4 regions of the Paenibacillus sp. FSL H8-0079 genome follow, and region 4 is predicted to be linked to each of the others. Evidence: riboswitches for the same ligand, from Rfam matches in the RefSeq annotation. Region 4 holds a riboswitch; each other region holds the start of a gene.

Region 1 (8,031 bases), 560 kb from region 4:
GGCAGTTCCAGTAATTGCAGCAATTCCTCGGCGTGTCCCGTAATCTCTTGCAGCATGCGCTCCGATTCTTCCGCATCAGGGGCACAGAGGATTACCTGCTCGACTTTGGCAAATTGGTGCACACGGTACAACCCACGTACATCACGTCCGCCGGAGCCAACCTCACTGCGGAAACAAGTCGATACCGCAGCCAGTTTCACTGGCTCTGCAACATCAACAATCTCATCCGCATAATACGAAACCAGCGGCACTTCAGAAGTCCCCACCAGCCACTTGTTCTCCCCTTCGAGTTCATAGACCTGATCTCGACCGGTTGGGAAGAATCCGGTGTTCACCAATGCATCCTCCCTGACCATCAGCGGTACCTCCATTGGTGTAAACCCATGCTTCAGCAGCAGATCAAGCGCAAGTTGCTGTACAGCCCGATGCAGTAGCAAGCCAGCACCTTTCAATACATAGCTTCGCGTCCCGCCAATCTTAACTCCACGGGGAATATCGATGAGATCGTGCAATTCCCCAAGTTGGACGTGATCTTTGGTGTTATACTCGAACGTTGGCACCTCTCCCACACGTCGTAGCTCTACATTGTCTGCGTCCGACAAGCCATTGGGGGTATCCGGGGACACGATATTGGGTACCAGCCATTGCAGCTTGGTTACTTCCTCCTGCACAGGGGCAAGCCTAGCTTCCACGTGTTCCAACTGTTCATTGAGCTGTTTCACCTGTGCCCGCAAACCCTCGGCCTGTTCCCGATTCCCGGCTTGCATGAGTCTGCCAATGTCCGCGGATAACGTATTGCGCAGTCTGCGCCCTTCTTCCGATTCCTGCAAAAGTGCTCTGCGTTCTTCATCCCGCTCCAGCAATGTACGAATGTTGATCTTGATTTTTTTCCCGTCCGCTGCGGCCTGAACCTCTTCTGCATGTGCCCGAATCCATTTCATTTCTAACATGGTCACCGTCTCCTTTGGCTGTAAAAATGCAAAGAGCGCCCTCATCCCTTGGGACGAGGAGCGCTCTGCTCGCGGTGCCACCCAACTTGCTGAATCAGGATATCCTGCTTCCAGCCTCTTGGTCCGCGATAACGGGCGGTTCCGGTTAACTTGGGGAAATATCGCTCCCCTGGCGAAAACGCCTCCGAGTTGGATGCTCTTCAACGGCATGGTCCGATCTGTAATTGTTGTGTCTCAGTATATACGATCGTCAGACCAAATTGCAACCTTCTGTATCGATCAGGAATTCATGGCACAACTTGACATGTCCTGTTATGATAGACTTTGTCTCCATGATTACGCTTTATTCTGATTCTCAATTTATGTATATAAGTAGAAGGAGTTCGTTATGAAAAAATTACTGTGGATCGGATGTCTGTCCTATTTCCTGATTGGACTGGCACACGTTGTACTCGGTTCCATTCTACCGGTTGCACTTGAACATTACGGCAAAGATTATAGCCAAGGCGGAACGCTGATCTTCGCTCAATTTGCCGGATTCCTAGGTGGTGTATTGTTATCCCCATGGCTGAACAGACGTTTCGGTAAACGGGGAGGTCTGTTAATCGCCACAGGGTTGCTCTGTATTGCAGAATTATCCTACATGCTGTTGCCACCATGGGGCTGGATGTTCGTCATCGCACCCGCAGCCGGCTTTGGATTCGGAATGGTTGAAGCTGTCATTGGCACCATTATCATCGCTGCAATCAAAGACAATACGGCCGTTGCCATGAGTCGACTGGAAGTGTTATTCGGAATCGGGGCGATGGTCATGCCGCTCATTGCCAGTGGTCTGATTGCTGCCGGATACTGGCGCCTTTCCTTTCTCGTTGTTGCGATCTGCGCAGCACTAACCTTTATATTCTGGGCGAAAGGATCATTCGGTGAGCTAGACCAGGTGCTGGATCGACGAGGTTCAAATCATGCTTCGGTACATACGCACTCTGCTGGAACATCGGGTGAGATGCACACCGCACCTGCCAGTTCATCCGGCCCAACCTATCGCGGACGTAACCTGACTCTGCTAGTACTATTCGTCCTGTTCTTCTTCCTATACGTTGGCACGGAGATGAGTCTTGCGAACTTCATGCCAGCGATCCTGATTGAGAAAATGAACATGAAGGAAGCCGGAGCAGCGCTTAGCGTCACCTGTTTCTGGATTGCCATGTCTGTGGGAAGACTCTTCGCCGGGTATATCGCAGAGAAATTCCAATACCGCGTCTATGTCCTGTACAGTTGTCTCGCATCTGTTCTCTTATTAATGGTATTTCCATTTACAAACCAAATCTGGTCTGCATTTCTCATTATCTTACTGCTTGGACTTGCGATGTCAGGCATTTTCTCCATTGCCCTTGTCTTCGCCAGTAAACTGCTGCCAGGAACCGAAGAATCCACGCCCAGCATTTTGATTGCCTCAGGTGGAGTTGGCGGTGCCATTCTACCTTTGACGACGGGATGGAGTCTTGATCATTTGGAGGTTAATCAGTCTGCATGGATGCTTGCCATCTTTGCAGTTGGCCTACTTGTCATTAGTGTGATCACGTATCAATGGCAGAACAAACATGTGGCCGATCCAGCAACTTAACGTTATGCGTCGAGGCAGTCCTAAGAATTAGAATTACCTATTAAAGAAATCGAGATGTCCGCTGTCATGACTTGACGGTGGACATTTTTTTGTAGCGTTATTCTGTTCTAACGAACCTAGCACAAGTTGTTCGCATCCATTTCTGCATGTTTGAAATCTAACGAATCCTAGAGACTTTATTGTTAGGTAGTTATCAAAATTTAAGGTCTCGTTGCAGTTTTTTTGCATAATAACGCCGCTGAGATTCGTTAGATTTTTCATTCCCTAAAAACTGGCCTAATAAGGTGTTCTTGATTCGTTAACGCTATAATACGATTTATTCATTTGCACAAGATTGCCCAGGAAATACTTTCTCGAATGCGAGACATTGCTGAACACCTTAGAAACCAACATGCCTTATTCCATTTTTAAGACACGACGACAGTAGCCTTTTCCCTAATGAATTTACCGAATACATACCGCACGAGTGGTCCCAGAATAATTAACTGATATGGAAGCGCCAGGCTGAAGTTACGAGCGATCGTATGAAGGTACGTATGGAATATGGAACCCCCACTTAACTGATTCGCAAGATAAGCCGAAATCATCCCATACAAGGACATGATCAGAACCATGCCAATCACCATGAAAAATGACATGGCGAGCACACCAAGAATCTTGTTGGACTTGTCAAAGGGCAAGGAGAATGCAATCTTTCTCGCCACAGAGCCAACAATGAAAGACTCCACCAAAAACGCGATGACAAAACATAATATGAATTGAAGCAGTATCTCAAGCGGGGACATCTTGCCGAGTAACCCACTGTGCCATAGATTGAAGAACATCATGACCACGACCATCCCTGTACACATCATTAATCCGAAAATAATTTGTTCCTTCTTGCTTGTTGGCAATTCTCTCATCCTCTCTGTTTACTTTGACAATTATAGAGATCATGGATACCCCCACATAAGTGAACGTTCTGTGAACTACATAATCATTGGATGGTTACTACAGCTCAATTTCACACGTGCATATATCAATAATCCCCACTTGACAACTAGGTTTTATAAATCTATCATACTCCTTATTATGTAAGGGAAATATTGGCCGAATACATTCACGGATCATAAGGGGGATTACTTCGATGAGTTTTCAAAAGCGCATCGACCACGTCGGCATTGCCGTTCGTGATCTGGATACTACACTCCGTTTCTATACGGAGGTTGTTGGACTGGAACTGAAAGACCGGGTAACGCATACAAACGGCGTCATTCAGCTTGCCTTTCTCGGCTTCAATGGCAGCAATGAGACTGAAATAGAGTTAATTCAAGGGTACAGCGACAAGCTGCCTGCCGAAGGAACTGTGCACCATTTTGCCATCCATGTGGATGACCTTGATTCTGAGTACAAACGCATCCAAGCCACCGAAGCCGAATTTATCGATGGAGAAATCATTACACTGCCTAACGGTTACCGTTATTTCTTCATCTATGGTCCGGAGAAAGAATGGATCGAATTCTTCCAACGTTAAGTACATCAGCTAGAGCGTGAACAATTAGGACGGTTCAATAGTAACCTGTGTAATTCCTTTGATGGATGGCATGCTCCACTCGACCGCACGCTATCCAGTTCCTGACTGGACACGTTCCACCCACTGGCCTATAATAACACCTAGTAATGCCCGTAACTTCATAGTTTCCCAGGGGAGTCGGAATTGGCCGGCTGAGAGTGTATCCCACCAAGATACTAACCCTTAGACCTGATCTGGATCATGCCAGCGTAGGAATCGGAGTATATCGAAATGGCACAGCCCTATGGCTGCACGCCACCTCTCTAACGCCTGCACGCGTCCCGGAATACGGGGCGCTTTTTTTGTTACTATCAGAAGTATAAGTTTGGAAGCATCACCTTCCTGATATGGCAAGAAAAACTGCCGCTAAACGCGGTCTGGCTTCCTTGAATGACATCGATGGACGTTTTACTTACGTTCAAAAATAACGTCATCCAGATCTCAACTGGTATAAATCTGTCGATTTATGCAAGATGATTGGATATGAAGCCAAGGAGTACACCGTGCCAATCGGCCGGACATACCGAAGGAGAGAATCAAACATGAATTGGCGTAAAACAATGGGACTGTTGCTCTTATGCGTACTACTGGTGACGGTAGCCGCATGTGGCGGCAAAGAAGCTGCCCCGGCAGCACAGAACGGCAACACCAATACGGAAAGCAGCAACGAAGGTGACACTTTCGCCCTGAAAGATATTAAAGTGGTGCTCGACTGGACACCGAATACGAATCATACCGGCCTGTATGCGGCCGTGGATCAAGGTTTTTACAAGGCCGCAGGCTTGAATGTTGAGATTGTTCAACCAGGTGCCGGTGGCGCAGATACGATGGTTGCATCGAATGAAGTGCCTTTTGGTGTAAGCTATCAGGAGAGTGTAACTCAAGCCCGCACACAGGGTGTCCCACTCGTCTCCATTGCAGCAGTTATTCAGCATAATACATCCGGGTTCGCTGCTCCGGCGGATCGGAATATCAAATCGCCGAAAGATTTTGAAGGTAAAACCTATGGCGGTTGGGGTTCCCCAGTGGAAGAAGCCGTGATGCAATCCATTATGGAAGGCGAAGGCGCCGATGTATCCAAAGTAAAAAACATTAACATGGGTGACGCTGACTTTTTCACTGCAGTAAAACGGGACATTGATTTCGCGTGGATTTTCTACGCTTGGACAGGTATTGAAGCCGAACTGCGCGGGGAACCGATCGACATGTTATACGTGAAAGATTATTCAGATGCACTGGATTATTACACGCCTGTCCTCGTGACAAACGAACAGACGATTCAGAACGACCCTGAGCTGGTGAAAGCATTCCTGAAAGCCACTTCCGAAGGGTATCAATATGCGATTGATCATCCCGAAGACGCAGCGAACATTCTGATCAAAGCTGTACCGGATCTGGACAAGGAATTGGTACTAGCAAGCCAGAAGTGGCTCAGTCCCAAGTACACAGATGACGCCCCACGCTGGGGAGAACAAAAACAGGAAGTGTGGCAGAACTACACCGACTGGATGTTTAGCAAAAAACTGCTGGATGAACAGATCGATGTGAGCAAAGCATATACGAACGAGTTTTTACCCCAATAAAATTCTCATATAAAACGAACTTAATATTTACACGAGGACGGAGAGGACAGAAATAACGTAAAAAAGCGAAGCGGTCTCCTAAAAGCTTTCTGAAAGAAAGCTGCATCGGAAGCATACGCTATCACCGGATTTTCCCTTTAGAGAAAGGGAATCAAAAAAAATCTGGGGATAACAGCGATCGGAAGAGGGTACTGCAATCGAAGTTATAAGTGTAAATCTGGTTCAATTCATGCAATTTATCACGAAAGGAGCCGTGATCTCTCATGGCAAGCACATTACTTAGCATTCAAGTTATTCCGAAAACGCCAAATGGCGAGAACTCTTACCCTTACGTAGATCGCGCCATTGAAGTTATTCAGCAATCTGGCCTGAAGTATCAGGTGAACGCGCTCGACACCACGATGGAGGGGGAACTGGAGGAACTGCTGGAGGTTGTCCGTAAAATGCACGAGGTACTCGTGGAGGCTGGCAGCCCAAGCATCATCTCCCAGATCAAGATTGCCCATAGCCCTTCTGGCTTCAGCATGGATACCCTGACGGAGAAATATCGCTAATGCATGCCTATTTCAAAAGCGTATGGCCGCCCATTGTGGCGGTTATTCTCTTTATAGCAATATGGCAGGGAGCCGTCTCCCTATTCCATATTGAGAAATGGATGCTGCCCGCACCGTCCGATATCGCCCGCGAAGCGGCAACACAGGCCGAGCGACTTGTCATGCACGCCTCTGCTACCATTCAATTAACGCTGATCGGATTCGCTGCTGGCACCGCGGTTGGATTACTGATTGCTATGGTGCTGCATTTGGTCCCTTTTCTCAAGTCAGCCCTGTATCCTTTACTTATTCTTAGTCAAAATATTCCGACCATCGCGCTCGCGCCGCTCCTGTTAATCTGGTTCGGATTCGGGCTGTTGCCCAAACTGATTACCATCATCCTCGTCTGCTTCTTCCCCGTTGCGGTGGCGGCCATGGATGGCCTGACACGTACTGACGCGGCCATGATGAACTATATGCGCATGGCTGGTGCCAAGCGTCGTCATATCTTCTGGAAGCTGGAGCTCCCCCATGCCCTGCCATCCGTGTTCTCCGGTGTCAAAATCGCCGCTACCTATAGCGTGATGGGTGCCATCATCGCCGAATGGATTGGTGCAGACAAGGGTATTGGTTATTATATGATGCTGCAAAAGTCAGCTTATCGCACGGATCGCCTATTCGTGGCGATCATGATTATTGTCGCGCTCAGCTTGCTGCTCTTCCTGTTCATTGCGCTGCTGGAGAAGCTGCTCGTACGCTGGCGACCACAGAAGCGGTAGTAAAGCATGTAATCTGTATATTAGGAAGTGATGATCATATGAATCGGCAACAGGACGAACAAGTCCAGCCTGGACGAGGAGCAAGTGCATTGGAGCCAAAGCACGGTGAAAAACCTCACCCGGCTACACCTGATCGGCCTGCCAATTCTACTCCTGCTCCGGTTCCACCTGCACTGGACGTTGTTAATGTTCATGCATCATTCCGCGAGCGACGGAGTAGGCTATCGGTTCTGGACGGCCTGTCCCTGACTGTCGAGCAAGGTGAGTTTGTCGCTATCGTTGGTCCTTCTGGCTGCGGCAAAAGCACCCTGTTCCATATCGTCGGCGGTCTGCTGAAGCCACAGGAAGGGCAAGTGCTGATGAATGGTCATGATGTGACGGGACAGCGTGGCAAGATTAGTTATATGCCTCAACAGCCCGCTCTTTTCCCATGGCGTACCATTGAAGATAATGTACTACTTGCTGGTGAAGTAGCGATAAATGCTCCCCCTCGGGCAGAAGCACTTGCAGAGGCTCGAAAGTGGTTAAGCAGCGTGGGACTTGCCGGGTTCGAGCAGGCCTATCCTCATATGCTGTCGGGCGGAATGCAGCAGCGTGCTGCCTTTTTGCGTGCCCTGCTCAGTCCGCAGGAACTGATGCTGCTGGACGAACCTTTCAGCGCGCTGGATGCACTGACACGTAGTGACATGCAGCGCTGGCTGCTCGATATCTGGGAACAGAACCGCCGCTCGGTGCTGTTCATCACCCACAACATCGAAGAAGCATTGCTGCTTGCGGATCGAGTCTATGTATTATCCAACCGACCTGCAACGGTGTTGCATGAGGTACATGTTCCTTTTGATCGCCCAAGACGAGAAGAAATTACGGAGGAATCCGCATTCCTTGAGCGTAAACGGCAGATTGCACAGTGGATGAGAGAAGAACAGCAGAAAGCCCGCCTATCATGATAGCGCGGGTTTTTAAGTTATTATTTTCCTTTAATGGGTGATCCACCATAAAAAATTCTACGT
Region 2 (8,031 bases), 310 kb from region 4:
ATTGGAGTTTCTGAAGCTTGGCGATGGACGCTTCCTGACCCTGAGGCATGTAATGCATTTTCCAGCAAAAGTGATGGCTCGGAATCCGTTTCTCGCAAGATGCCAGGTTGACCGAGCGTATCCAATACCCCCAGAAAATACTCCGATTCGCGGATAAAATGCAGAATGAGTACTTTGGCAAGCGGAACAGCTTGCACAGCAGCACTTTGCTCCAGAAGAACATACAGCTGTTTGATGAACTCCCTTGATTGCTGACGAGCTGCCGCCACAAGTTGATCGATACAACGAATGATGTAAGGAGCGGGCGGATGGGTTGCGGGTAATAGTTGTTTTAAAATCTGATTCGCTACTCGCTCACTGTTTGCAAAGGTAGCCTCCCATTCCTCCAATAGCTTGACGTATGCGGGCTCCAGATCAGGAACCAGTGCACGAATAACGAGCGTATGTTCCTTCTCCTGCTCTTTCCAGAAACGAATTTCCTCCAATATCCGCAGAGGCAGCAGGTGACCATATTCATACCAGTTCATGTACGTTAGACCTCCTTCAGATGAAATTCAAAATGCAAAATAGTTCATACAGGTAACCTAATCCGACAAATGATCTATGCGTTCAGACCGTCTGTTCATGCGTCCCAAGAGTATATTCCGATAGTCTGTTGTCCTATGAGTGCAAAAAAAAAAGAGCCCCTGAGGGCTCTGGAATTAACGAAAAGTTCGATGATTGAAATTTGGTTATTGTCCACTATTCGTGTTTTGCACATCGTCACTGCTTGTCTTCGTTACATGACTCAGGAATGTAGAGACACGACGAAGGTATTCTTTCGGATGCTCCCGGAAAATAAGTTCATGATGCGCGTCCTGGACAATCCATACATCCGAGTACGGATTAGTCTGATTGGCAGCGAGCTGCTCTGCAATCGGGTAAGGTGCCTTCTCGTCCTCCGTACCATGAATGAAGAAGATCGGGAACGGATAGTCCTCTTTTTTCACTTCCTGATAAGGGATCTGTTGCAATCCGGTACCATTCAGAACAGGGAACAACAGTTTCATAATCTCCAGTGTAGGCTGACGCGGAAGATCGATCTGGTTGTGAATGTTGTGGTACAGCGTATCTGGCTCCAGCAGGAACGCACTGTCCAGAATCATTGCATCCACTTCCTTCGTAATAAGTCCCGTTTGTAACGCTGTACCGGCACCCATCGAGAAGCCCCAGACAACCAGTTCCTGTGCACCACGTTGCTTGGCGAACTGGATCGCGCCCAGCAATTGCTGTGACTCAGCTTTGCCACCTGTGGCTACAGCTTTGTTCACCTGTGAGGCGAAGCCATAATCGAACATGACCACGTTGAACCCGAGTTGATGGGCATAATGTGCCAGGTCATACATGGGTACCCATGTTTCTTCACGATTGGCACCATAGCCGTGACTGAAAATAATCGTTTTGCTCGCGGCATTGTCAGCAGGAATATACCATCCTTGCATCGTTCGACTGCCATCTGCTGCCGGGAACGTGATGTCTTCATACTTCATGTTCTTGGCTTGCATCGGATTGGAGAAGACGGGTGCTACCGTTGGATTGGATAATACCCATGCGATATAACCATGCAGTGCAATAAAACAAAACAGTAGAAAAAATACAACGGAGAGCAGCAACGCTACGATAATATGTTTGAACCGAATCAGCCTCGGTGATAGCGAAGAGGGCAGATCGGACACTTTTGTTTGCAGCGGGGCTTCGCTCTGGGATGTTGGATACATGAATGCCCCTCCTTTGAAGTTCAGTTGAAGATAACAACGACATGAAAAGAGAATTGCGTCTATTTCAGAGCCTGCTTCAGAGCGATATCTTAATGTAATGTATCTTTATCGTATGTTCCAATATAGTCAAAGTCAATTGATTGAGGGCATTTGTTACGCAATTGTTATATAGTTCTTAAGATATATGGGTAACATTACCTTAGTGTGTAAATTACAGGGGATTAAGTCTTATAAAAAGGAAAAATTTACACTATAACCTCTTCGGGTATTGGCTCTTTTTGGTTTACAGATGAGACCGTTTCTCATATAATTTATGTAACCAAGTTTCATGTGATGAAACATGAGGAGGGCATTATGCCATGGAAGATCGAAAGTTAACCGTCCGGGCTGTGGAACGGGCGCTGGATATATTATTATGTTTTACCACACGCAGTGATCTTGGACTCACCGAGATTGCCAGCCAGATTGGCTTGCACAAAAGTACAGTGCACCGCCTGATGGCGACGCTGGAGGATCGAGGGTTTGTCATCCGGGATGCGGCAACGGAGAAGTACCGACTTGGCATCCGAATATGGGAGTTATCCGCTCATATGTCCCGAAGTGATGATCCGGCTATTCTACTGCTGCCTGCGATGGAGCGACTGAGAGATCGATTGGGGGAGACGGTAAGTCTGTACCTGCGTGATGGCAGTGAACGGATTCGTATTCAGGCTGTGCAAAGTGATCAGGCGATCCGCCGTGTCGCTCCCGTAGGCGTTAGACTCCCGTTGTCTGTCGGGGCTTCCAGCAAAGTCTTGATGGCTTTTGCCACGGACGAGGATCGTGAAGAACTGATGAACGGACCAGAATGGCCGGTGTTTATTGATCCGGCGGTGTATTTGGCACAGATGGGAGACATCCGGGATAACGGATATGCCACGAGTTACGAGGAACGTGAGCCGGGAGCTGCCGCAGTATCGGTACCGATTATGGATCGTAGAGGTAATATTGCAGCTGCCCTCTCGGTCTCAGGGCCTGTCAGTCGACTCTCGCAGGAGACATTGCATGAATACGCACCTGTGTTGAAGGATGCAGCTACGCAAATGGGACTCATGTTATCCTGATGTTGAGGTAAGGTTTTTCTCCAATGGAGTTGGTCATTTGGAATATAAAGGTTGTTTTTATGTTCCGGTTGCGCTACTCTGTTATGGACGGCCCAGCGGGGCCAGCTTCATTGAATATGAACTGCGGCGTGTGTATGCCGTAACTTGTTAACGTTACTGGGGGAGTCCGAATTGTCCGGACTGAGACGGAATCGCATGAGATTCCGGACCCTTTGCACCTGATCTGGATCATACCAGCGTAGGGAAGTAATCGGCGATATGACCACAACCACCACATGATGTGACCCTTGTAGAGCTCCGTTAAGGAGCTGCATAAAGGTGCATTATTGGTGTTGGACATTAAAAGTCGGTTCCTTCGGGGACCGGCTTTTTTATATACAGGGAACAGGCGATATAGCACGTACTCCAGGGACTTCTTTTTCAATAATCTGCGAAAGTGGGCTTGGATGAAGAGAGAAGTCACCATAGATCCATGATCTGTGGTAACCTCCGTTCTGTTGTTAACTGTACATGAATGATGTCTCCTCTGGTCTGGTGTAGGATCGCTCTTTCTTCTCTGCATTGCGCATGATTTGGAACAGGTACGTAACCAAGCTAATGATGATACCAACCAAACCAAGCGAATGTACACTAAGGAGGAGACAAGGGAACATGAGTACAGGAAATCAAACGGGACAACAAGCGATGGAACAGGAACATAATGGTCAGCCGGTGGAAAAAGAAATAGGAGCGGCCGGACGGGTTCAGCCCTTTCCCGGTAGCCGCAAAGTCTACATTCAGGGCTCACGGCCGGACATTGCTGTACCGGAGCGTGAGATAGCCCTTCATGACACGAATACTCCCCAAGGGGTGGAGCATAACGAACCGCTGCGTGTCTACGATACGAGCGGCCCGATGACCGATCCCGCATTTCATGTGGATATCCGTGCAGGTCTGCCATCCCTGCGCACTCGCTGGATCACAGAGCGGGGCGATGTCGAGGCTTATCAGGGACGCACAGTTAAACCGGAGGATAACGGACTGAAGGCTGGTGGGAAGAGAGCGGGAGCCGAGGAGTACCCTGGATTACGCGGCAAACCGCTGCGGGCACAGATCGGACGTTGCGTGACCCAGATGCACTACGCGAGGCAGGGAGTCATTACGGCAGAGATGGAATTCGCCGCAATTCGTGAAGGCGTGGAACCGGAATTTGTGCGGCAGGAGCTGGCGAGTGGACGGGCCATTCTGCCATCGAACATCAATCATCCAGAGAGTGAGCCGATGTTGATCGGTCGTCATTTTCACGTGAAGATCAATGCCAACATAGGTAACTCTGCCGTATCTTCCTCCATTGAGGAAGAGGTGGAGAAGATGACTTGGGCGGTACGCTGGGGATCGGATACCGTGATGGATCTGTCCACAGGCAAAGACATTCATACCACCCGGGAATGGATCATCCGCAATTCACCTGTGCCGATTGGCACGGTGCCGCTGTATCAGGCGCTGGAGAAGGTGAATGGCGAAGCGGAAGCGCTGACCTGGGAGTTGTACCGTGACACGCTCATTGAGCAGGCAGAGCAGGGCGTGGACTACTTTACGATTCATGCAGGCGTGCTGCTACGTTATATCCCGATGACCGCCAAGCGAATGACAGGCATTGTGTCTCGAGGCGGGTCCATTATGGCGGCATGGTGCCTTGCGCATCATCAGGAGAATTTTTTGTACACCCATTTTGAAGAAATCTGCGAGATTATGAAAAGGTATGATGTGGCATTTTCACTGGGAGATGGACTCCGTCCAGGTAGTATCTACGATGCCAACGATGAAGCACAGATGGCGGAACTGGCTACGCTTGGGGAACTGACGCAGATCGCGTGGAAGCATGATGTACAGGTGATGATCGAAGGTCCGGGGCATGTGCCGATGCATAAGATCAAGGAGAATGTGGACTTGCAGATGGAGATCTGTAAAGAAGCACCCTTCTACACACTTGGGCCGCTAACGACCGACATTGCGCCAGGGTACGATCACATCACGTCCGCCATTGGGGCGGCCATGATTGGCTGGTTCGGCACGTCCATGCTCTGTTATGTTACGCCAAAAGAACATTTGGGCCTGCCCAACAAGGATGATGTGCGGGAAGGAGTTATCGCCTACAAGATCGCAGCTCATGCCGCCGATCTGGCAAAAGGTCATCCACGTGCTCAACGCCGCGATGACGCATTGTCCAAGGCACGCTTCGAATTCCGTTGGCGTGACCAGTTCAATCTGTCGCTGGATCCGGAACGTGCGCTGTCCTACCATGATGAGACGCTGCCAGCAGAAGGGGCCAAGGAAGCTCATTTCTGCTCCATGTGCGGACCGAAGTTCTGTAGCATGCGCATTACGCAGGACATTCGTGCCTTTGCCGCGGACAAAGGATTGTCTGATCATGAGGCTGTAGCAGCGGGCATGCAGGAAAAGGCCGAGGAATATCGAACACGTTCCTAGGCGTCACTACAGCGTAAGCTGGGCAGTCTGAAATAGAGATAAAGCCGTCTCTCTCTGTCATTGCAGAGAAGAACGGCTTTTTTGATTCTGTGACATGAGTTTATTTTAAACTAGGCTAGTGCTCTCCATGTTCTTCAGAATTAGCTTTATGATTGTTCTGGGTCCATATCTTATACAGAATGCCTGCGATAACAAATAGGAGGGCGTCACTGAGTTTAGGAGCTCCTCCATATAGAAATGCAGAGCAGGCAAAACCCACTATAAACAGTACAATAATATAGAGGAAACGCATATTAGTTCACCTCGTTAATGAATGGTGTTAGTCAGTAAGTGATTTCATTGCGGAGCCAAGCCCAAATTCTTCTCCAAATACGCCGCAAGCAATGCCAGCGGGCTATGAATCGCAATTCCCGTGTCTAACGTAACCTGTGCAGCTGCGGGAGCCATAGAGAGCTGGGCTGCAACTAGCCTTTTACCGGGATACTGTTCAGCAATCTGTTGTAAGCCTTCACGTACCGCTTCGAGGTACCCTTTCTGATCTCCACGCATAATCAACTCAAATGTCCCAGGGATGCACACCGCTTCCGTCTGAGATACCTTGGCAACGTGTAATTGCCCACTCTCATCCTCATGCTGTTGCTGTAACGCCTGATTCACCCGTGCCATCGTTCCTTCAACGGTTGCCGGGTTGGTGAACACGATGATGAACTCTCCCGGTACTCTCCGCATTTCCTGCAATAGCGGATCATCTATGCCAATCACCGGCACGGGGACCTGTTTGGCTTCCTGCTCCAATACTGTCGCAAATAGGGTGCAAGTGACCAGAATGGCATCGGCATGACACTCAGCGATCCATTGGAGCGTCTGGGCTACCTTCTCATGAATAACGGCATCGGAAAAGTCAGCATCATGTTTAAGACGATCCAGACCTGGATCGACGTAATGGACCAATTCTATATCATATTGAGCAAGCGTCTCTTCAATCAATGCGATGTTGGAATAATGAGCGTGAAAACAACCAATGGTGATCATGTGATAAGTCCCCTTTTACAGTTCGGATATGTCATGGATCTCGTAGATATTTAAACCATTATAGAAACATGACTGAGGACTGTACAGTCGTTTATTGCTCAACGCCAATAACCGCCATTCCGCCAAGCTGCGGAAAGACGGTTGATAACCGGACTCGAATACGGTCAGGTGTCCATTTTATCGAAGGGAAGGAGAAGCATTCTTCTTCGCCATTTTTTGCTGTAAAATTTCATGAAAGGATAGACCTTGAGTGTTCTCATTCTCCTTTTTAGGAGCAGTGGTCGCCGTGTTGCGCGGATATTGGTGGTGGTACGGGATCATTTGCTGAATAGGCATGCGGATCATCTTGGTTCCTCCTTTGATGCATTTTTTGAATTATGTATTTCGACTGGTGATATTGCCAGGTGCGCATATAGGTACATATGACTTGTTAGACGAAATAGATGACTTTAGAATGTAATTCCAATTGGATTGTAGTGATTTTACCCGGTTTTAAGGAGATGTAAACGTTTTTAGGGAAATTCAGGAGGAAAGGACCTGATATGAGAGGTTTGATATGGGAGGATCGAATTGGTTGTTATGTGAATAGTCCCAATTTTAAGGAAGTCAATGGTACCCGCATATGAGGCATATTGTCTGGTTGAATGATGCAAAGCATGCTAACTAACTTGGTACCATGGTCGGGTTGTTTCGATGGTAATGTAGTTCCGGATATAACAAAAACCAGCTAATGTTTGTCAAGCATTTCTGGTTGGATGAGTTCTCTTTTCGTGATATACTTTTTCCGACCAACACGAATAACCTCCACGGCTATGGAGGTTTTGGTTAAATATGGATTACACTTGGTAGGGCTGGCTCTTCTGCAAGATGGCGAAAATGTGATGCAACAGCTTGTTCGCGCAGGCAATTACGGCCACCTTGCAGGGCTTGCCCTCTTTTCTTTTTTTATCGTAGTACGACCGGATTCTTGCATTGGCATTCTTTCGCATTCCGCATTGCACCGCTAAATACAGTGAACGTCTAAGCCTTTTCGAGCCTCTTTTCGTGATTCGTGTACTGGTCGCTGTGAACTTTCCCGAACTGAAAATCCCTGGGTCAAGGCCTGCAAACGCCACAAGTTGCTTCGCATCACTAAACTGTTTTACATCACCTAGTTCAGCTACAATGGCTGCGGCCAGTTTCGTTCCAATCCCCGGAATACTTTTCACCAGTTCAACCTCGGGCAGACCTTTCGCCATGTCCTCCATTTGCTTTTCAAGCTCCTCCAGCTGTCGGATCATCGTCAATAATAAAGAGACCATTCCGAGCAGTGCCTTGCTTTGAGATGGGCTACGCCGAGTTTCTCCCCATTCACCCACTATTGCCTCCAGTTTTTTGGCTTTTTCATTGACCCATCTCTTGGAATGGGATCGTCCCGAATTTCCCTGAATGACTTCATTCCAATTCGTCACACTTCCCTCCAAACAATGAGACAGCACCGTCAATGATGTTGTTGAAAACACATTGTAAAATATCTGCTCATACGCCGGAAACACTTGCTCCAGCAAGGCTCTGCTGTTCAGCTTCGCCTGCACAAAGATTCCCGTGACAAACTCATGCTGCCGAGTCAAATGCTGTAGCTCTGTAAACATCTCATCCCAATTTCGATGCGGCTTCACGTCGCCGCGATA
Region 3 (8,031 bases), 2.9 Mb from region 4:
AGGTACAACCTGACCTTTACCTATCCATTGTTTCAACTCTGCCTTCTGATCTTGTTGCCGATATACCTCCCCCTCATCCAAGTCTAGCAAGATGATCAGGTTAAATTTTGATAACGAATCCTCGACGGATTGGTTTAGTTCAGACTCTTTCTTTCGTTGCACCTCATACCCTTCGGCACATAATATGTCTTGAATAAGGCTGACCTGTTCTCCTGCTCCAATCAGCAAAATGGCTGTTTTCACTGTTTTTCACCCGGCCTGTCTCTGTCCCGCTGCTCGCAGCAATGGTTGGTACAGTTAGCATGCCGTAAAATGAAAAAGTCCATTCCCTCTAGGGAACAGACTTTGCTTCTTTCTTGCTTTAACCAAAGTAGCGGTGAACAAGCGTACGTGCTTCCGCTGTATCTTTGGTTCCGTGTACGAGTACACGTCCATCCTGGAAAATGACCATTCTGTGGACTCCTGTTGTAAAAGAAACCAGAAAAGGATTGGATTCCACTTTACCTTCCTGAAGTCTATCCAGGCGATCCGCCGTATGTTGAAGATCCAGATTCATGCGTCGAGCAGGTCGGATCTGAACCGTATCTCTGCCACATAATACATCGGTTTTCTCCAGATTGGACGCAGAAAGATATGGATACGTTGCCGAATCTCCGCAGGAAGGACAGTCTTGCTTTTTCGCACCATCCACATTGATGGATATGTATTCGTTCCTCCACACGTCAAATGACAACAACTTGCGTCTCAAAGCATTCGTATTGCCGCTAAGCAACTTCATCGCCTCTGCGGTCTGATTCGCCGTTACCATCTGCACCGCTTGAGGAATAATGCCAGATGTATCACAGGTATCTCCCCCCAAAGGGACTTCACCCAGCAAACAATTTAAACAGGGCGTATCTCCAGGCATAAACGTATAGGTAATGCCGTAACTGCCCACGCATCCACCATAAATCCAGGGAATACGGTGCTTCTGTGCCATATCATTAATGAGTAGTCGGGTATCAAAGTTATCCGTTGCATCCATAATCAAGTCTGCATGCTGAATGAGTTCTTCCAATTCATCCACTCTGACATCCAACACTTTCCCTTGCACATGAACCGTGGAATTAATGGCAGATAAACGTTTTTCCGCCGCCATCGCCTTCGGCATCCGTTCAATTGCATCCTGTTCTACATATAATTGCTGTCGCTGCAGATTACTCCACTCGACATAATCACGATCCACGATCGTGATGTGACCGACTCCTGAACGAACTAACGTTTCTGCGATTCCTGTTCCCAGTGCACCAGCACCAACGATTAAAACTCTGCTGTCGCTCAATCTGACCTGACCTTCCTTGCCCAGCGGCGCGTAGCGTTCCTGTCTGGAATACCGATCGGCCTGCTCGGAAGATGTTGATTGTTGATCTATCATGTATGAACCATTCCTTCCACCGGACTGCTGGCTGCTGCATAACGCTTCACAGGAATCATGCCTGCCTCATATGCCAGTCTACCTGCCTCTACCCCCATTCGCATCGCTTGAGCCATGCTCACCGGATCTCTTGATCCAGATACGGCTGTGTTCAACAATACGCCATCCGCACCAAGTTCCATCGCATAAGCAGCATCTTTGGGGGAGCGTAACCCTGCATCCACAATTACAGGTACAACGGCCTGCTCAATGATGATCTCAAGGTTATAGGGATTGATGATGCCTCTGCCAGCTCCGATGGGAGAAGCGCCAGGCATTACAGCATGTACGCCAAGCAGTTGCAGCCTTTTGGCCAGAATGACATCATCCGAAATATAAGGCAATACAGTGAAGCCCTTTTCAAGCAAAATTTCGCAAGCCTTGTACGTTTCAATCGGATCTGGGAGCAACGTAATTCCATCTCCAATGACTTCGACTTTTATCATATCACAAAGTCCCGAAGCCCGCGCAAGCTCGGCAATTCGCACCGCCTCTTCCGCAGTGGAAGCCCCAGCTGTATTCGGAAGAAGCGTGTATTGGTCCAGATCCAACGTATCCAGGAAATGCTTCTGGTTACGCTCCTCCAGATTCAGACGACGAACAGCAAAGGTTAAAACTTCCGTTTCAGATGCTTCCACAGCCTGACTTTGCACTTCCAGATCCGAAAACTTGCCTGTTCCGAGCAACAATCTGGACTCAAACGTATATTTCCCAATGTTCAACATCATCAACCGCCTCCTACAAAATGTACAATCTCGATTCGATCGCCTTCTCTTAATGCCGTCGTCTCATGATACTCACGCGTTAAAATATGCCTGTTCAGCTCAACAACTACAGTCTTGACTTGTAGGTCAAAAGATTGGAGCAGTTTATCCACACGATTCAATCTGTCTTCTATCTCCATCCGTTGACCATTAACGATGATATTCAATGCACCACTCCCTTTCTGTTTAATCGCTCAGGGCTCAGCGCCTCAATTCCGAGTTCTTCTGAGCTTTTGCCCGCGAGCAATTCAGCGATTAATCTGCCAGTTATCGCACTGAGCAAAATACCGTTACGGAAATGTCCAAAGGCGGTAAACAGCCCGGATATACTTTCGCAAGCACCTATATAAGGCAGCCCATCCGGAGTTGCCGGCCTTACGCCTGCCCACGCTCGCAAAAATTGTGCTTCTTTCATCCCAGGTACCCAGTGGGTAGCCGCTGTTAACAGCTTCTGAACACCCTGTACAGAAACATTCAGATCCGTTCTGCCTGGCAGACTGGTTGCCCCGAGCCAAACCTCTCCATTGGCTTTGGGAACAATATAGATATCTTCTGCGTACACCGTTCTGTCAGGTCTGTACCCTGCATGTTCAGCTGAGAACTGCACGGCGGCTATTTCTCCTTTTACCGACCACACAGGCAAGCTTAGGTTCACATGTCTCATCAAATCTTCACTCTGTAATCCAGCCGCTATAACGACATGTTTACAGGTCATTTCGCCGATCGATGTGGTGATTCCTTGCACCCCGTATTCGTTTACTTGCACGCGTATATCCTGTATGCCCTCCATTACCCGCGCTCCCATTGCTTGAGCGCATTTGGCGTATGCCTTTGTTAGATGGACTGGAAGAACTTCACTCTCGTAAGGCCTGTAGTAGGCTCCATACGTATCTCTGTTAAGCCATGATGCCTCCTGCTGCACAGCGTAACGATCCCACCACACCTCATCAGTAGACAACGCAGACCTCCGATTGTCCTTATAACTGCTTAATTCACTGTATGAACGAAAAGGGGTTAGGAATCCATGGCGTTGCAGACCAGTCTCTACCTCGCTGAGAGTAGTCATTAGCACCTGTTGCTCATGAAGTAACTGCCTGCTCTGCCTGGCAAGCTTAGCCATCAAAGGATGAGCAAAATCCTCACTATCTGCCGCCAGCATTCCAGCCGCTGCGCACGAAGTTCCTACCGCGATTGCTGAACGCTCTACCAACAATACATCCTGGCCACGTGAAGCAAGTTCATATGCGATGGCACATCCAACAACGCCTCCGCCTACAACAATCGTTTCGGCATGAATCTTATTCGGTCTATCAGTAATGATCTCTTTCATCATCTCATCTCCTTGATTCAGCGGCTCAGACTTTCTGTATCAACGATAGCCTGCCTTAATGATGCAGCGGCCCGATCCGGTGAATCACTCGCCCATACATTCGAGATCACGGCGGCTCCCTGTGCCCCTGCGGAGCGAATCGCGTGAATATTTCCCGGTTCAATGCCCCCGATCGCAATGACAGGAATGGAGACACCCCTGCACACTTCAGCAAGAGCATTTAATCCTCTTGGTTCAAGATCCGGCTTACTGCTGGTTGCGTAGACATGCCCGAAGAAAAGGTAAACAGCTCCCCGTTCTTCAGCGATTTTTGCCTCATCTATTGAATGAACAGATACACCCAGACGAAGTCGGTACACATTGCTTATGCCATCATTGTTGTAGTTACGTATAGCCTCTTGCCCCCAGTGCACACCACCATAAATTTCATTTTGTGGGGACAGCTCTGAGCCATTGATGACGATCCGGCAAGATGGAACTCCAACACCACGCAGACTTTCAGCCCAACCGACCTTTTCTTGCCATGTGAGTTGTTTCTCTCGTATGTGAATATAGTCCACCCATGGCCAGACGTCTTTTGCTGCTTTCACAAAAGATGCTTGATCTCCAGCCCCCGTAGATACAACATGCAGTTCAAATGATCCGTGAACATGTTCATGAGAAATTGCCGTACCGTTCATCCCCTTCCATCCATGAATGCTACAAAAAAACACAAAAAAGCCACTCCCGTAGGGGAGTGGCTGCGTATTAATTATTGGACCAGATGACTGACTGATACATACAGTTCATTTCGTGCAAAACAGCTATGGAACTTATAGCCATAACGTTATACACAGAACTGCATGTTTCAATTCGCTAAGCAGACGATTGTCATTCTTTCGAATTCCCGTTTGCTCACGTCATTCACTGAAACGAGCGCGCCACTTCCCTACGCTGGTATGATCCAGATCAGGTGCAAAGGGTCCGGAATCGCATTCTTCCATCTCAGCCGCATCGTGCGGCCCCCCTAGTGTTCATATGAAGTTGTAGCCTATATTACCATAGACGGATTTTTTTGTCACCGTTCATTTCTATTAAGCGTTGCTTGAATTGTCTAGTTTTTCTCAGACCATTCTTCAACATTCCATGTTTTCGTGACCCAACCCTCGTAGAAATCAGGTTCATGAGATACCAGTAACACCGTTCCCTTGAATTCTTGCAAGGCACGCTGCAACTCAGCTTTAGCTGTGACATCCAGATGGTTCGTCGGCTCATCGAATAGAATCCAGTTACTTTCACGCATCAAGAGCTTGCATAAACGAACCTTGGCTTGTTCTCCACCACTCAGCATGTTAAGCGGACGAGTAATGTGCTCATTTTTCAACCCACAGCGAGCGAGATGACCCCTAACCTCATTCTGGGTCAAATGTGAAAACTCATTCCACACATCCTCAATCGGTGTGATATTTCCAGCACGAACTTCCTGCTCAAAATAGGCCGTTTCGAGATAATCTCCCAAAAAGGTCTTTCCACTGAGTGGAGATATTTTTCCCAGGATGGTTTTCAGCAGTGTCGATTTACCCACACCATTACAACCTACGATGGCAATTTTCTCACCGCGTTCAATCGTCATTGTCATCTTAGGCAGTAAAGGATACGTATATCCAATTTCAAAATCAATACCCTCAAAGACCGTTTTACTGCTCGCGCGGGCATCCTTGAATTTGAACGTTGGTTTGGCCGCCTCATCTGGACGATCAATACGTTCAATCCTGTCCAGCTGCTTCTCCCGGCTCTTCGCTCGACCTGAAGTTGAAGCACGTGCCTTATTACGCTGAATGAAATCTTCCTGCTTCTTGATGTACTCTTGCTGCTTCTCGTACGCATCAATATGCTGGGCTTTATTCATATCCGCCATCTCCAGGAACTTGTTATAGTTCGCTGCATATCGCGTTAATTTGGCAAATTCCAAATGATAAATGACATTTACGACTTCATTCATGAATTCCGTATCATGGGAGATTAGAAGAAACGCATGAGGGTAGTCCTTCAGGTAACGCGACAACCATTCAATGTGCTCTACGTCCAAATAGTTGGTCGGCTCATCCAGCAATAGAGCTGTAGGTTTCTCGAGCAGAAGCTTGGCAAGAAGCACCTTCGTACGTTGTCCACCACTTAGAGCTGCGACATCTCGATCAAGGCCAATTGCAGACAAACCAAGACCATTGGCCATCTCTTCCACTTTTACGTCAATCAGATAAAAATCGCCCTGTTCCAGTTGTTCCTGAATATCGCCCATCTCTTCCAGCAACTGCTCCAGCTTATCTGGATCTGCATCTGCCATCTGGTCCGTAATATTCATCATTTCTTTTTCCAATTCAAGCAACGGAAGGAATGCATCCTTAAGCACGTCACGGATGGTTTTGCCTGGCGTAAGCTTCGTGTGCTGATCCAGATATCCATAACGGACCTTAGGTGTCCATTCGACTTTTCCACTGTCTTTAAGCAATTTACCGGTAAGGATGTTCATTAGTGTGGATTTACCTACACCATTGGCACCCACAAGTCCTACGCGCTCTCCGGCAAGTAAGCGAAACGATACATTTTTAAATAACGTGCGATCTCCAAAATTGTGACTCACGTTCTCTACTGACAATAAACTCATAAGATGAGGTTGCTCCTATCTATTAACATTACTTTTGTTATTGTTCCGAAACCCTATTCTAGCACAGGTCCCGTCTTTTCTGAAAGTAATGTAAACATAACAGGAACCTCTTCCATGATTTTGTCATTCAGGCTACGCTACCGATTAGAGCAGTTATATTCGAAATAACCTTGTGCAGCTGCTTGTCTTGCGTCTGTGAACACCTCTTCGGCACGGTAACCATTACCACATGTGGAGGGATAGTAGTACTTGATACCCGTTAAAGGATCTATCCCACCTACAATGGCCGTTTTCTTCACTAGTCTGCCTCCACCAATCGCATAATTGTTGATCTTCTGATCACCCACACCTATACCCTGGATAAAGGCCATAATCCCTGTATCGTTAATGGAGTTATACCAATCTTCCTGCGCAATCAGGGGCATCGTAAACGTATAGGATATACCGTTCTTTCTGGCAAACTCATTATGACGGTTAATCACATCAGCCAGATCATCCTGCACAGTGCTTACAATTCGGCTTCGTCTAACTTGCTCAAATACGCTGGTATTCTGAAGTAAAGGAATTTGAGTGCTAGCAGCGAGTTCTTTTTGAAATCCCTCAACCCATTTCCCTGCATTTGCGTCATAGGCATATACGTAATCGTCCAGTGTAAAGTTAATACTGCTACCATTTGAATCTGAGTATGTATAAGGTTTCTTGGGGCTCCACACTTGCCGGAAAGAATCTTCACGGTTACCTGTCAACTCTGTTTCTGTGGACAACATATAAAAGCCGTCGTAATCCAGAATAACTACGGCAGGAATGTAATTAAACATGTTTCGAATAGCTGCAGGATCATCCTGAATCCCCATATTCAAAGCCAGCGTCTGAGTAAATGTCAACAAGGCAAGCTCCTTGTCCGCTTTAACAAACTTGGTTGAATCATAACCTGCTTCATCATTTTGTTTCTCATTCTGATGCATGACCGCACCTGCATCCATGACTGCGGTTTGAAGTGCAGATCTGTATCGATGTGCAAGATATTGAGCCTCTTCGGCATCTTGGGTATGGAGTGAGATGATCCAGAAGAGCGGGAAGAAGATCAGTACGAATACAATGGATAGCTCAGTAATCTTCATTAAGGACCATACCTCCGTATGTGACAAATACCGCTGAAGCCTGAGCCGTACTACTCAACCATTCACGAATAAGCATGGAAGGTGTACGATTTGTATTTTGGAGAGTCACGGTGAAAAAATCCCCTGTCGTCAACGTATATCTTCGGCCAGGATCATCAACCGGTATCACACCTGAGGATGGGAAAAGTCTTTCTCGAATCTGAGCTGCATAATATCCATCCTGCACTACCTCATAGGTCCCGGTAAAACTATTATTGTCCATCGGATCTGTATAGTGAGGTACGTATTTCTTATGTAAATGTTCCATCGACACCTCATACACATTGCCCGTCTGGGTCAGTTTCACCTCAAACTCAGCCAACATTCGAGGTGAAATATATCCTTTCGTTCGAACAGCATCGACAAAACGTGTTACATTCTGAACCGCCGTCATACGTGCTATATCATCCTGCCGATCCGCTGTTTCAGCAGCTGGATACACATAGAGCAGAAGGACTGCGAGCAATACGGCGAATAGCTTGGATGCGGCATTAATCAATTCACACTGGCCTCCTTCCAAAAAACAATCTTGAGCAGTTCTCCAGTTTCATTTCGTATAAACTCAGGACTGTAGGTGGCATCGAGCTGGACAGGAATTGTCGCTGTTTTGCTAACAAGAGGATCGATCACATACGAAGTCCCATCTACCTCCACAGGAATGCCTGTACCTGTCATCTGCC
Region 4 (8,031 bases):
CCAGGTAAAATAGGGAACGAATCGCAGCGTCACGGCCTGAGATTCCCGTTTCACATCACTGCGGTATAATTGCATCGCACCATTCTCATGCGAGACGATTCTCCTTGCCTCCACGGTAAGATCAGGAACACCCAGCACATTCACTCCCCCACTATTCACCTCAAAATCCGCTGATGCTGGTAATTGAATACGATATAATCCTGCACCGTTATCCATTTCTTCAAGGCAGTACATGAAGGGTCCTCGCTGAATGGCAACTTTACCAAACGTATCTCGGATGTGATCATGTCCTCTCATGCGTAATACCTCCATGGGAAACCGTAACCTGATCTCATCTCCGGCTTGCCAGCATCGTTGTACTTTCATGTAACCGCATTCAATTATGGTGTTGTCTACATCTGCCTTTTCTCCGTTAATCCACAACTCCGGAGATACACACCAATCCGGTTTTCGTAATGCCATTGTGAATCCTGCTTCCTCCCCGGAAACAGACTCGATCCGAATCACCGCTTCTCCGTTGGAGGTATAGGTCGAGTTCATATTCACGGAAATGTCCGTACAATTCAGCGCAAACCCGGCTTCGCCGCCGATATACAATTGCACATACAGTGTCGATGCAGCCTCATCTGCTGTATACACATATTGATCCAGTGAAGCTAGCAACCTTGCAATATTAGGTGGACAGCAGGCACAACCGAACCATCCCTGCCGACGTGTCCGCACATGTGCATAATTGGGATTGACCTTGTGCAGCTCCGGATCGGCTTCGAGCGGATTCACATAGAAGAAACGTTGTCCATCCAATGACATACCACTGATCACGGTATTGTACAGTGCTCGCTCTAACACATCCGCATACTTGCTATCCGGCTTGATCTGAAACATGCGTTTTGCCCAAAAAATCAATCCAATCGACGCACAAGTCTCCGCATATGCGGTATCTCCCGGCAGGTCGTAATCCCCTGTGAATGCCTCTTCTTTTGCGGATGAACCGATGCTGCCGGTAATGTACATTCTCTTGTTGGCCGTATTGTTCCATAATCGCTCACATGCTTCTTTCAACGACTCATCGCCCGACTCTGCCGCTACGTCTGCCACTGCAGCACACATATACACCAAGCGAACCGCATGACCTTCGGCTGTATTCTGCGCTCGAATCGGAAGGTGAGACTGAGAGTAGGCATGACGGTGAACCATATCCAGCTCTCCAAAATGCACCGTACGCTCCCGCTTCTCCCACTCCTCCACAAAATAGTGTGGACTGCTCCCCCGCTGCTCCAGAAAATAACGGCTCAGATTAAGATAGCTCTCTTCCCCTGTGATCTGATACAGCTTGAACAGGGCCAGCTCAACCTCCTGATGCCCATCATAGCCGGGCAGTTGTCCCGGTTCTGTACCGAATACCGTTCCAATGTGATCGGCCAGACGAGTGACCACGTCCAGCAGATTACGCTTACCCGTTGCCTCATAATAAGCAACACCCGCTTCGATCATATGACCTGCACAGTACAGCTCGTGGCATTCCGCGAGATTCGTCCAGCGTGCTCCCGGTTCCTTTAGTGTGAAGTAGGTATTCAAGTAACCGTCAGCTTGTTGAGCCTTAGCAATGGTCTCGATGACCCTATCCACAATGCGTTCCAGTTCCAGATCTGGTTGGGCTGCAAGCAGGTATGACGCAGCTTCGATCCACTTGGCTACATCACTGTCCTGAAATACCATGCCATAGTGCTCTCCCTCTTCTTCACCCGCAGCAATGCGAAAATTACGGATGGCCCGGCTGGGTTCAGCCCCCTCGATGCGATCATTTAGCGCCTCCCATTGATAGGGGACAACCACGGTCCGCACCAGATCAACATAATGGGACCAGAATGGATCTTTTATTTTATTTCTCATTGGAACCTCTCCTTGTTCTATTCAATATCCTCATTTTACAAATCATTACAGGTCGATGAAATCATCATTTCCAACTGGAATTTGTATGATTACAACCTCACTCTCAGGATCTGACTCCACGCTCATCTCAAGAAATCCATCATGCTGCCTCTTTACAGTTCATGTTCAAGTGATATATGCTGAACACACAACTGCATATCTTGAACTTTTGCACTAGGGGAGCCCTGCGGCTGAGACGAATATGACTATTCGGACCCTTTGAACCTGATCTGGATCATACCAGCGGAGGGAAGTGGAGCGGCCTTTTAGTAAGCGGAATTTTTTCATGTATGTGAAGATAAATTGCGGATTTAACTTACAGACCCACTCATTTCTCCGGAAATGGGTGGGTCTTTTTTGTTTCTTTTGCAGAGTACAGGATGCCGTTGTTATTCCTGCAGTCTGGCATTAAGGGGGTGAGGATCAGATGACCAACCATGTAACCATTGAGAACGTTAGCTTCGCTTTTCCAGGAAAAAAGGATTCACCCTTACTCGCCAATGTGTCGCTTCAGGTTCAACAAGGCGAATTCGTCTCGCTCATCGGCTCTAGCGGATCAGGTAAAAGCACGCTATTCAAGCTGCTTGCAGGCTTGCATGAGCCCACCATCGGTACCATAGATATTGCTGATGTACCGCAAGGACAACGGCTCGGACGAGTCGCCTATATGCCGCAGAAAGATCTGCTGTTATCCTGGCGTACCGTCATGGAGAACTGCATGCTGCCTGCCGAGCTTGCACGAGGCCGACAGGACAATGACAAACTACGAGCCGATATCATCGCAGGATTGGCAAGGTTCGGCCTGTCGGGTTATGAACAGGCCTATCCGGATGAGTTATCCGGCGGCATGCGGCAGCGGGTGGCACTGCTGCGTACCTTGCTTACAGGCGGGCAGCTCATGTTGCTGGATGAACCCTTCGGTGCACTCGACGCTTTAACCAAACGAGAAATGCATCGCTGGTTGTTGGAGCTGTGGGAGGACTTTGGACAAACCGTGCTGTTCATTACACATGACATCGAAGAAGCCCTGCTGTTAAGTGACCGTATCATTCTGTTAACTCCAGGGGGGCAAGGTCAGCAGTTGCGGGAGATGACGGTTCCTTTACCACGCCCAAGGCATTCGGACATGATCTACGAACCGGCTCTCGTGCAGATGAGACGACAACTGGAGGAACAATTGCATGCAAAGCGATAGAGGCGAGGTTAGCGTCTGGACGTGGTGTTCGAAGTGGATGTCGAAGTCCTTTTCCCAATATGGTTTGTTTATTCTGCTCATGCTCTCTTTACTGGCGATCTGGGAAACGATTGTGCGTATGGGATGGGTGCCCTCCTTCATCATTCCTGCACCCACGGCCATTGCAAGCTCACTAATTGAGCATCGCCGTCTGCTGCTGACCATACATCTGCCTGCTACCTTTATGGAGGTTCTTGTTGGTTTTGGCTTGTCCATAGTGACCGGAATTATGCTGGCGACAGGCATGCATATGAACCGATCGATTGAAAAGGCCTTGTATCCCTTCATCGTGATCAGTCAGACCATCCCGCTGATTGCCTTGTCACCCGTTTTCATCCTGTGGTTTGGTTACACGCTGTGGAGCAAAGTCGCGGTGGTGTTCCTGATCGCGTTCTTCCCCATTGTGGTCAGTACCTATGATGGACTCCGCCAAGGCGATCCGGAGCAGCGTGAACTGCTGCTCACCATGGGCGCCAGCAAGTGGGATATTTTTCGCAAACTCCAGGTTCCACTGGCACTTCCCTCTTTTTTCTCGGGGCTAAAGATGTCTGTGGTGTACTGCGTGGTTGGTGCAACGATTGGCGAATGGCTTGGTGGCAGCAAAGGTCTCGGATACTTCAGCCGCCGCATGTCCAGCAACATGAACACGGATGCGATGTTTGCCGCTATTGTACTGTTATCCCTGCTGGGTATCGTTTTGTTTGTACTGATTGCCTGGCTAGAGAAACGGTTTAGCATCCAGCGTCATCGTCATGAAGGCAAAAGAAAAGTTGAATAATCTTCGAGAGAAACTTGATTTAAGTATAGGAATTACGGTTTCCAAAACATACTTACGTACAATTTCAGCAGCAAACTTTAATCAGTACATTGTTACATTGTCCGTTAACATGCTGCTGTCCATTTTCTACAAATTAAAACGATGAAATGAGGAACTCCAATTATGAATACCAAGCGCATATACTCCCTGCTTCCCATCATGCTCATAAGCCTGTTGCTGGTCGTTAGCGGATGCAGCACCACAGACAATAGCCAAAATACGCCAACAACAGATTCAGCAACCAATGCACAGCAAATAAATTTGTCTGCAACCGAACCAGAATCAGATGCCAAAGATAAACTGTCCATCATGCTCGATTGGTACCCGAATGCAGTACACTCCTTCATCTATGTTGCTCAGGAAAAAGGATACTTCGCAGACCAAGGTCTGGATGTCGAAATTCAGATGCCTGCGGATACCAATGATTCACTCAAACTTGTTGCTGCCGGAAAAATTGATCTGGCCCTAAGCTACCAGCCCCAAATTTTGCTCGCTCGTGGGGAGAACATTCCTGTACGTTCCATTGCTGCTGTTGTTCGGCACCCACTTGTGCATCTGTTGACCGAAGCGAATGGCAGCGTGAGTTCACCTAAAGATCTTGAAGGAAAAACTGTCGGCTATTCCTCCATTCCTCTGTACCAAGCGATGGTACGTACGATGATCAGCCACGATGGCGGCATTCCCGACAACATGAATCTGGTCGACGTTGGGTTCGATCTGATTCCTTCGCTGGCTTCCGGACAGGCGGATGCGATTATGGGTGGTTTTATTAACCATGAGCAATTGATTTTGGAGAAAGAAGGACATGCCATGAAATCAATTAACCCCGTCGATTATGGTGTGCCTGATTATTATGAATTGGTCCTGACCGCGAGTGAAGCTGGCATTGAAGCGAGAAAAGACCAACTTACCCAGTTCGTCAAAGCGGTCCAGGAAGGACAGAAATATGTAACGGAGCATCCAGAAGAAGCCTTGAATATTCTGCTCGCTCATGAGAATGAAACCTCTCCACTTGACCCGGAGATCGAAACCAAAAGCCTGGCGATTCTACTGCCACTCATGAATGAAGAAGGTCAACCGTTTGGCCGGCAGGAAATGGAATCGTGGGAGAATGTACGTGCATGGCTCGTTGAAAAGGATTTGATTCCTGAATCGGTGAAAGCCGAGGATGCTTTTATTACTCTGCACGGAGAGTAAGTAAAGGAGAGCAAAGACAATCAAGACAAAGTGACTGAAGTTCCTTACATTTCAAAAGGAGGACCTGACAGCCAAATAAGACGTCCTGTGTTCTTTAGAAACATCGTCTGACCAGTCGTACCCCAATCATGCCCCAATCAGTTGGGTATCGACCAGCCTAGACTTCAAGACACTGGTTGGATGCTAACATCCATCATACTATCTCTTGCCTGAGTTTGGAGAAATTCACTCTGTTCACTTTCTGTATTTTGTATCGTTTCGTTTTTTATTGGTTCGCTAGATATCGATCAGAATGATTCAATTTGTCTATATCCAGTTCCAAAAATACATTTTAGTGAGTTATGAAATTGATTTAGATTTTACGTTTCTGCTTTTCCCGCATTAATGCATCTGGCTGTTGTTAGACTCTGCGCCCCAACTCAACAAGGCAACTCATATCCTATTATTCTGTTGAGTGACTCCAGATATCGGACTTCCGCCGATCGGGTTACTTCAAAACAAGGAGGAAATTATATGTCTTATCTGGAACGTGTTCGTACGCAAAATCCGCTGGTACACAATATCACTAACCTTGTCGTGGCTCCCTTCACAGCCAATGGTCTGCTTGCACTCGGTGCGTCCCCTTTTATGGCCTATGCTCACGAAGAGGTCGCTGATGTCGCCAAGATGTCAGGAGCTGTAGTACTCAACATTGGTACACTCGATGACAAAGTCGTTCAGGCGATCCGACTTGCAGGTCAATCGGCTAATATACATCATGTACCTGTGGTGCTTGATCCCGTCGGCGCAGGGGCAACCACCTATCGGACGGAAACCGTGCAGATGCTCGTTCGTGAACTTCGTCTCACGGTACTGCGCGGCAATGTGGCGGAAGTCGCTAATGTCATCGGTGAGAGCTGGAGCATCAAAGGTGTCGACGCAGGATCAGGTGAAGGTGACCGGATTGGAATTGCTGAGCGGGCAGCACAACAACTTGGCTGTGTCGTGGTCATTACGGGAAAAGAGGATATCATTACTGATGGACAATCCACATTCCTCACGAGTAATGGTCATGCCCTGCTCACTCAGGTCACAGGTGCTGGCTGTCTGCTCAGTTCAGTGATTGGTGCTTTTACAGCCATAGCGGAATCAGGAGCCGATCTTCTAGGCAGTGTTGTTGAAGCGCTAGCGTTTTATGGTGTAGCAGCTGAACTGGCGGCAGAGCGGACAGCTCATCAGGGGCCGGGCAGCTTCCAGATTGAATTGTTGAATCAACTGGCACAAGTAACACCAGACCTCTTGGAAGAACGCGCACAGATCCGTCAGATCCGTGGAGGTGCAGTATGAGTATTGCTCAAGCGCTAACCATTGCAGGCTCCGATAACGGGGGCGGCGCAGGCATTCAGGCCGATCTGAAAACATTCCAAGAACTTGGTGTATACGGCATGACCGTTATCACCGCTATTGCTGCCCAAAATACAACAGGTGTGCAGGGCGTTTTTCCCATCCCTTACGATGGCATTGCCCAGCAATTGGACTCGACCGGCGAAGACTTTCAACCAACCGCAACGAAGACCGGCATGTTATATAGTGCCGAGATTATTCGTCTAGTGGCTGAGAAATGGCAGCAATACCGTTGGGCTAATCTGGTCATCGACCCTGTGATGGTAGCCAAAGGTGGCGCCCCCCTTCTCCAGCAGGAAGCTGTAAAGGCGTTGGTTACCGATCTGTTGCCCCATGCCCTGATCACAACACCCAACATTCCGGAAGCGGAACTGCTTACCGGGATGTCTATCACCAATCTGAGCCAGCGGGAAGAAGCTGCAAGACGGATTGTACAGATGGGCTCAACTTATTCTTTGGTCAAAGGTGGTCATGATGAAGGAAGTGGCATGATCGTGGATGTGCTCTACGATGGGCAGTCTTTTCATTACTTGGAGAATGTTCGTGTGGTAACACGTCATACACACGGAACAGGATGCACGTACTCTGCAGCCATTACCGCAGAGTTAGCCAAGGGTTCACCTGTTCTGGCTGCCGTTACGACCGCGCGAGCATTCATTCAGGCAGCCATCGAAGATGAGCTGGGGATTGGGGCCGGACATGGGCCAACAAATCATTTTGCGTATCAGCGCAGACAGCGGGGTGAGCAGTGATGCGCCCTTGGGATGCAGAAGCGGTACGACGCGCGATGCAGGTGTATTTAGTGATGGGCAGCGTCAATATAACGCAAGACCCTGTGGAAGTGCTGCGCCAGGCCATTGCTGGCGGCATCACGCTGTTCCAGTTCCGGGAAAAGGGAACTGGCGCCCTGGTTGGCGAAGCTCGCATCAAGCTTGCGATGCGGCTTCGCGAGGTATGCAGCCAGCACGGGGTCCCGTTCATCGTGAACGATGATGTGGAGCTGGCTGTAGCGGTGGAGGCCGACGGCGTGCATGTCGGCCAGGAAGATGCGGACGCGGCGCTAGTACGCGCCCGCATTGGAGATGGGCGGATGCTTGGCGTATCCGCCCACTCTGTGGATGAGGCGCGCCGTGCCGTGCAGGCGGGCGCCAACTATCTTGGCGTCGGGCCCATGTACCCGACGCGCTCCAAAGCGGATGCCCACGCTGTGCTGGGCCCCGCGGGGCTGGCGGAACTGCGCGCCGCAGGCATCGCAGTTCCGATTGTGGGTATCGGCGGCATTACGCCCGATACCACGGCCGCCGTGATGGCGGCTGGAGCCGACGGCGTAGCCGTTATCTCCGCCATCGCGGGCGCGGCCGACGTGCGCGCAGCGGCTGCGCAGTTCGCTGCGGCAGTGCGCGGGATGCAGGCGTAGCCATGCTTCCCTGCACTGCCAGCCCCGTGGGCTGCACTGAATACATGGTGC

Evidence for each region. Region 4 has a riboswitch for thiamine pyrophosphate ahead of MHI06_RS04440 (ABC transporter ATP-binding protein). Riboswitches for the same ligand answer to the same signal wherever they lie in the genome.
Region 1: it holds a riboswitch for thiamine pyrophosphate, as region 4 does, so the genes downstream of both, MHI06_RS02100 (ABC transporter substrate-binding protein) here and MHI06_RS04440 (ABC transporter ATP-binding protein) in region 4, are expected to answer to the same signal.
Region 2: it holds a riboswitch for thiamine pyrophosphate, as region 4 does, so the genes downstream of both, thiC (phosphomethylpyrimidine synthase ThiC) here and MHI06_RS04440 (ABC transporter ATP-binding protein) in region 4, are expected to answer to the same signal.
Region 3: it holds a riboswitch for thiamine pyrophosphate, as region 4 does, so the genes downstream of both, MHI06_RS17105 (thiamine phosphate synthase) here and MHI06_RS04440 (ABC transporter ATP-binding protein) in region 4, are expected to answer to the same signal.

The regions. Positions count from the first base shown of each region.
Region 1 is NZ_CP150300.1:435,168-443,198, reverse strand. Features, by position in the region: gene serS (serine--tRNA ligase) at 1-950, opposite strand, end outside; gene MHI06_RS02115 (MFS transporter) at 1,339-2,574, shown strand; gene MHI06_RS02110 (hypothetical protein) at 2,982-3,467, opposite strand; gene MHI06_RS02105 (VOC family protein) at 3,701-4,087, shown strand; TPP riboswitch at 4,248-4,360, shown strand; gene MHI06_RS02100 (ABC transporter substrate-binding protein) at 4,669-5,709, shown strand; gene MHI06_RS02095 (thiamine-binding protein) at 5,973-6,263, shown strand; gene MHI06_RS02090 (ABC transporter permease) at 6,263-7,021, shown strand; gene MHI06_RS02085 (ABC transporter ATP-binding protein) at 7,060-7,968, shown strand.
Region 2 is NZ_CP150300.1:684,740-692,770, forward strand. Features, by position in the region: gene MHI06_RS03205 (Fe-Mn family superoxide dismutase) at 1-527, opposite strand, end outside; gene MHI06_RS03210 (alpha/beta hydrolase) at 732-1,757, opposite strand; gene MHI06_RS03215 (IclR family transcriptional regulator) at 2,117-2,860, shown strand; TPP riboswitch at 3,009-3,122, shown strand; gene thiC (phosphomethylpyrimidine synthase ThiC) at 3,545-5,329, shown strand; gene MHI06_RS03225 (aspartate/glutamate racemase family protein) at 5,666-6,361, opposite strand; gene MHI06_RS03230 (hypothetical protein) at 6,539-6,706, opposite strand; gene MHI06_RS03235 (IS110 family transposase) at 7,198-8,031, opposite strand, start outside.
Region 3 is NZ_CP150300.1:3,850,893-3,858,923, forward strand. Features, by position in the region: gene MHI06_RS17080 (response regulator transcription factor) at 1-243, opposite strand, end outside; gene MHI06_RS17085 (ThiF family adenylyltransferase) at 362-1,414, opposite strand; gene MHI06_RS17090 (thiazole synthase) at 1,411-2,178, opposite strand; gene thiS (sulfur carrier protein ThiS) at 2,181-2,384, opposite strand; gene thiO (glycine oxidase ThiO) at 2,381-3,550, opposite strand; gene MHI06_RS17105 (thiamine phosphate synthase) at 3,565-4,227, opposite strand; TPP riboswitch at 4,456-4,565, opposite strand; gene MHI06_RS17110 (ABC-F family ATP-binding cassette domain-containing protein) at 4,641-6,191, opposite strand; gene MHI06_RS17115 (hypothetical protein) at 6,329-7,312, opposite strand; gene MHI06_RS17120 (hypothetical protein) at 7,299-7,850, opposite strand; gene MHI06_RS17125 (hypothetical protein) at 7,847-8,031, opposite strand, start outside.
Region 4 is NZ_CP150300.1:990,721-998,751, reverse strand. Features, by position in the region: gene MHI06_RS04445 (beta-L-arabinofuranosidase domain-containing protein) at 1-1,893, opposite strand, end outside; TPP riboswitch at 2,099-2,201, shown strand; gene MHI06_RS04440 (ABC transporter ATP-binding protein) at 2,360-3,127, shown strand; gene MHI06_RS04435 (ABC transporter permease) at 3,114-3,944, shown strand; gene MHI06_RS04430 (ABC transporter substrate-binding protein) at 4,107-5,180, shown strand; gene thiM (hydroxyethylthiazole kinase) at 5,694-6,506, shown strand; gene thiD (bifunctional hydroxymethylpyrimidine kinase/phosphomethylpyrimidine kinase) at 6,503-7,315, shown strand; gene thiE (thiamine phosphate synthase) at 7,315-7,980, shown strand.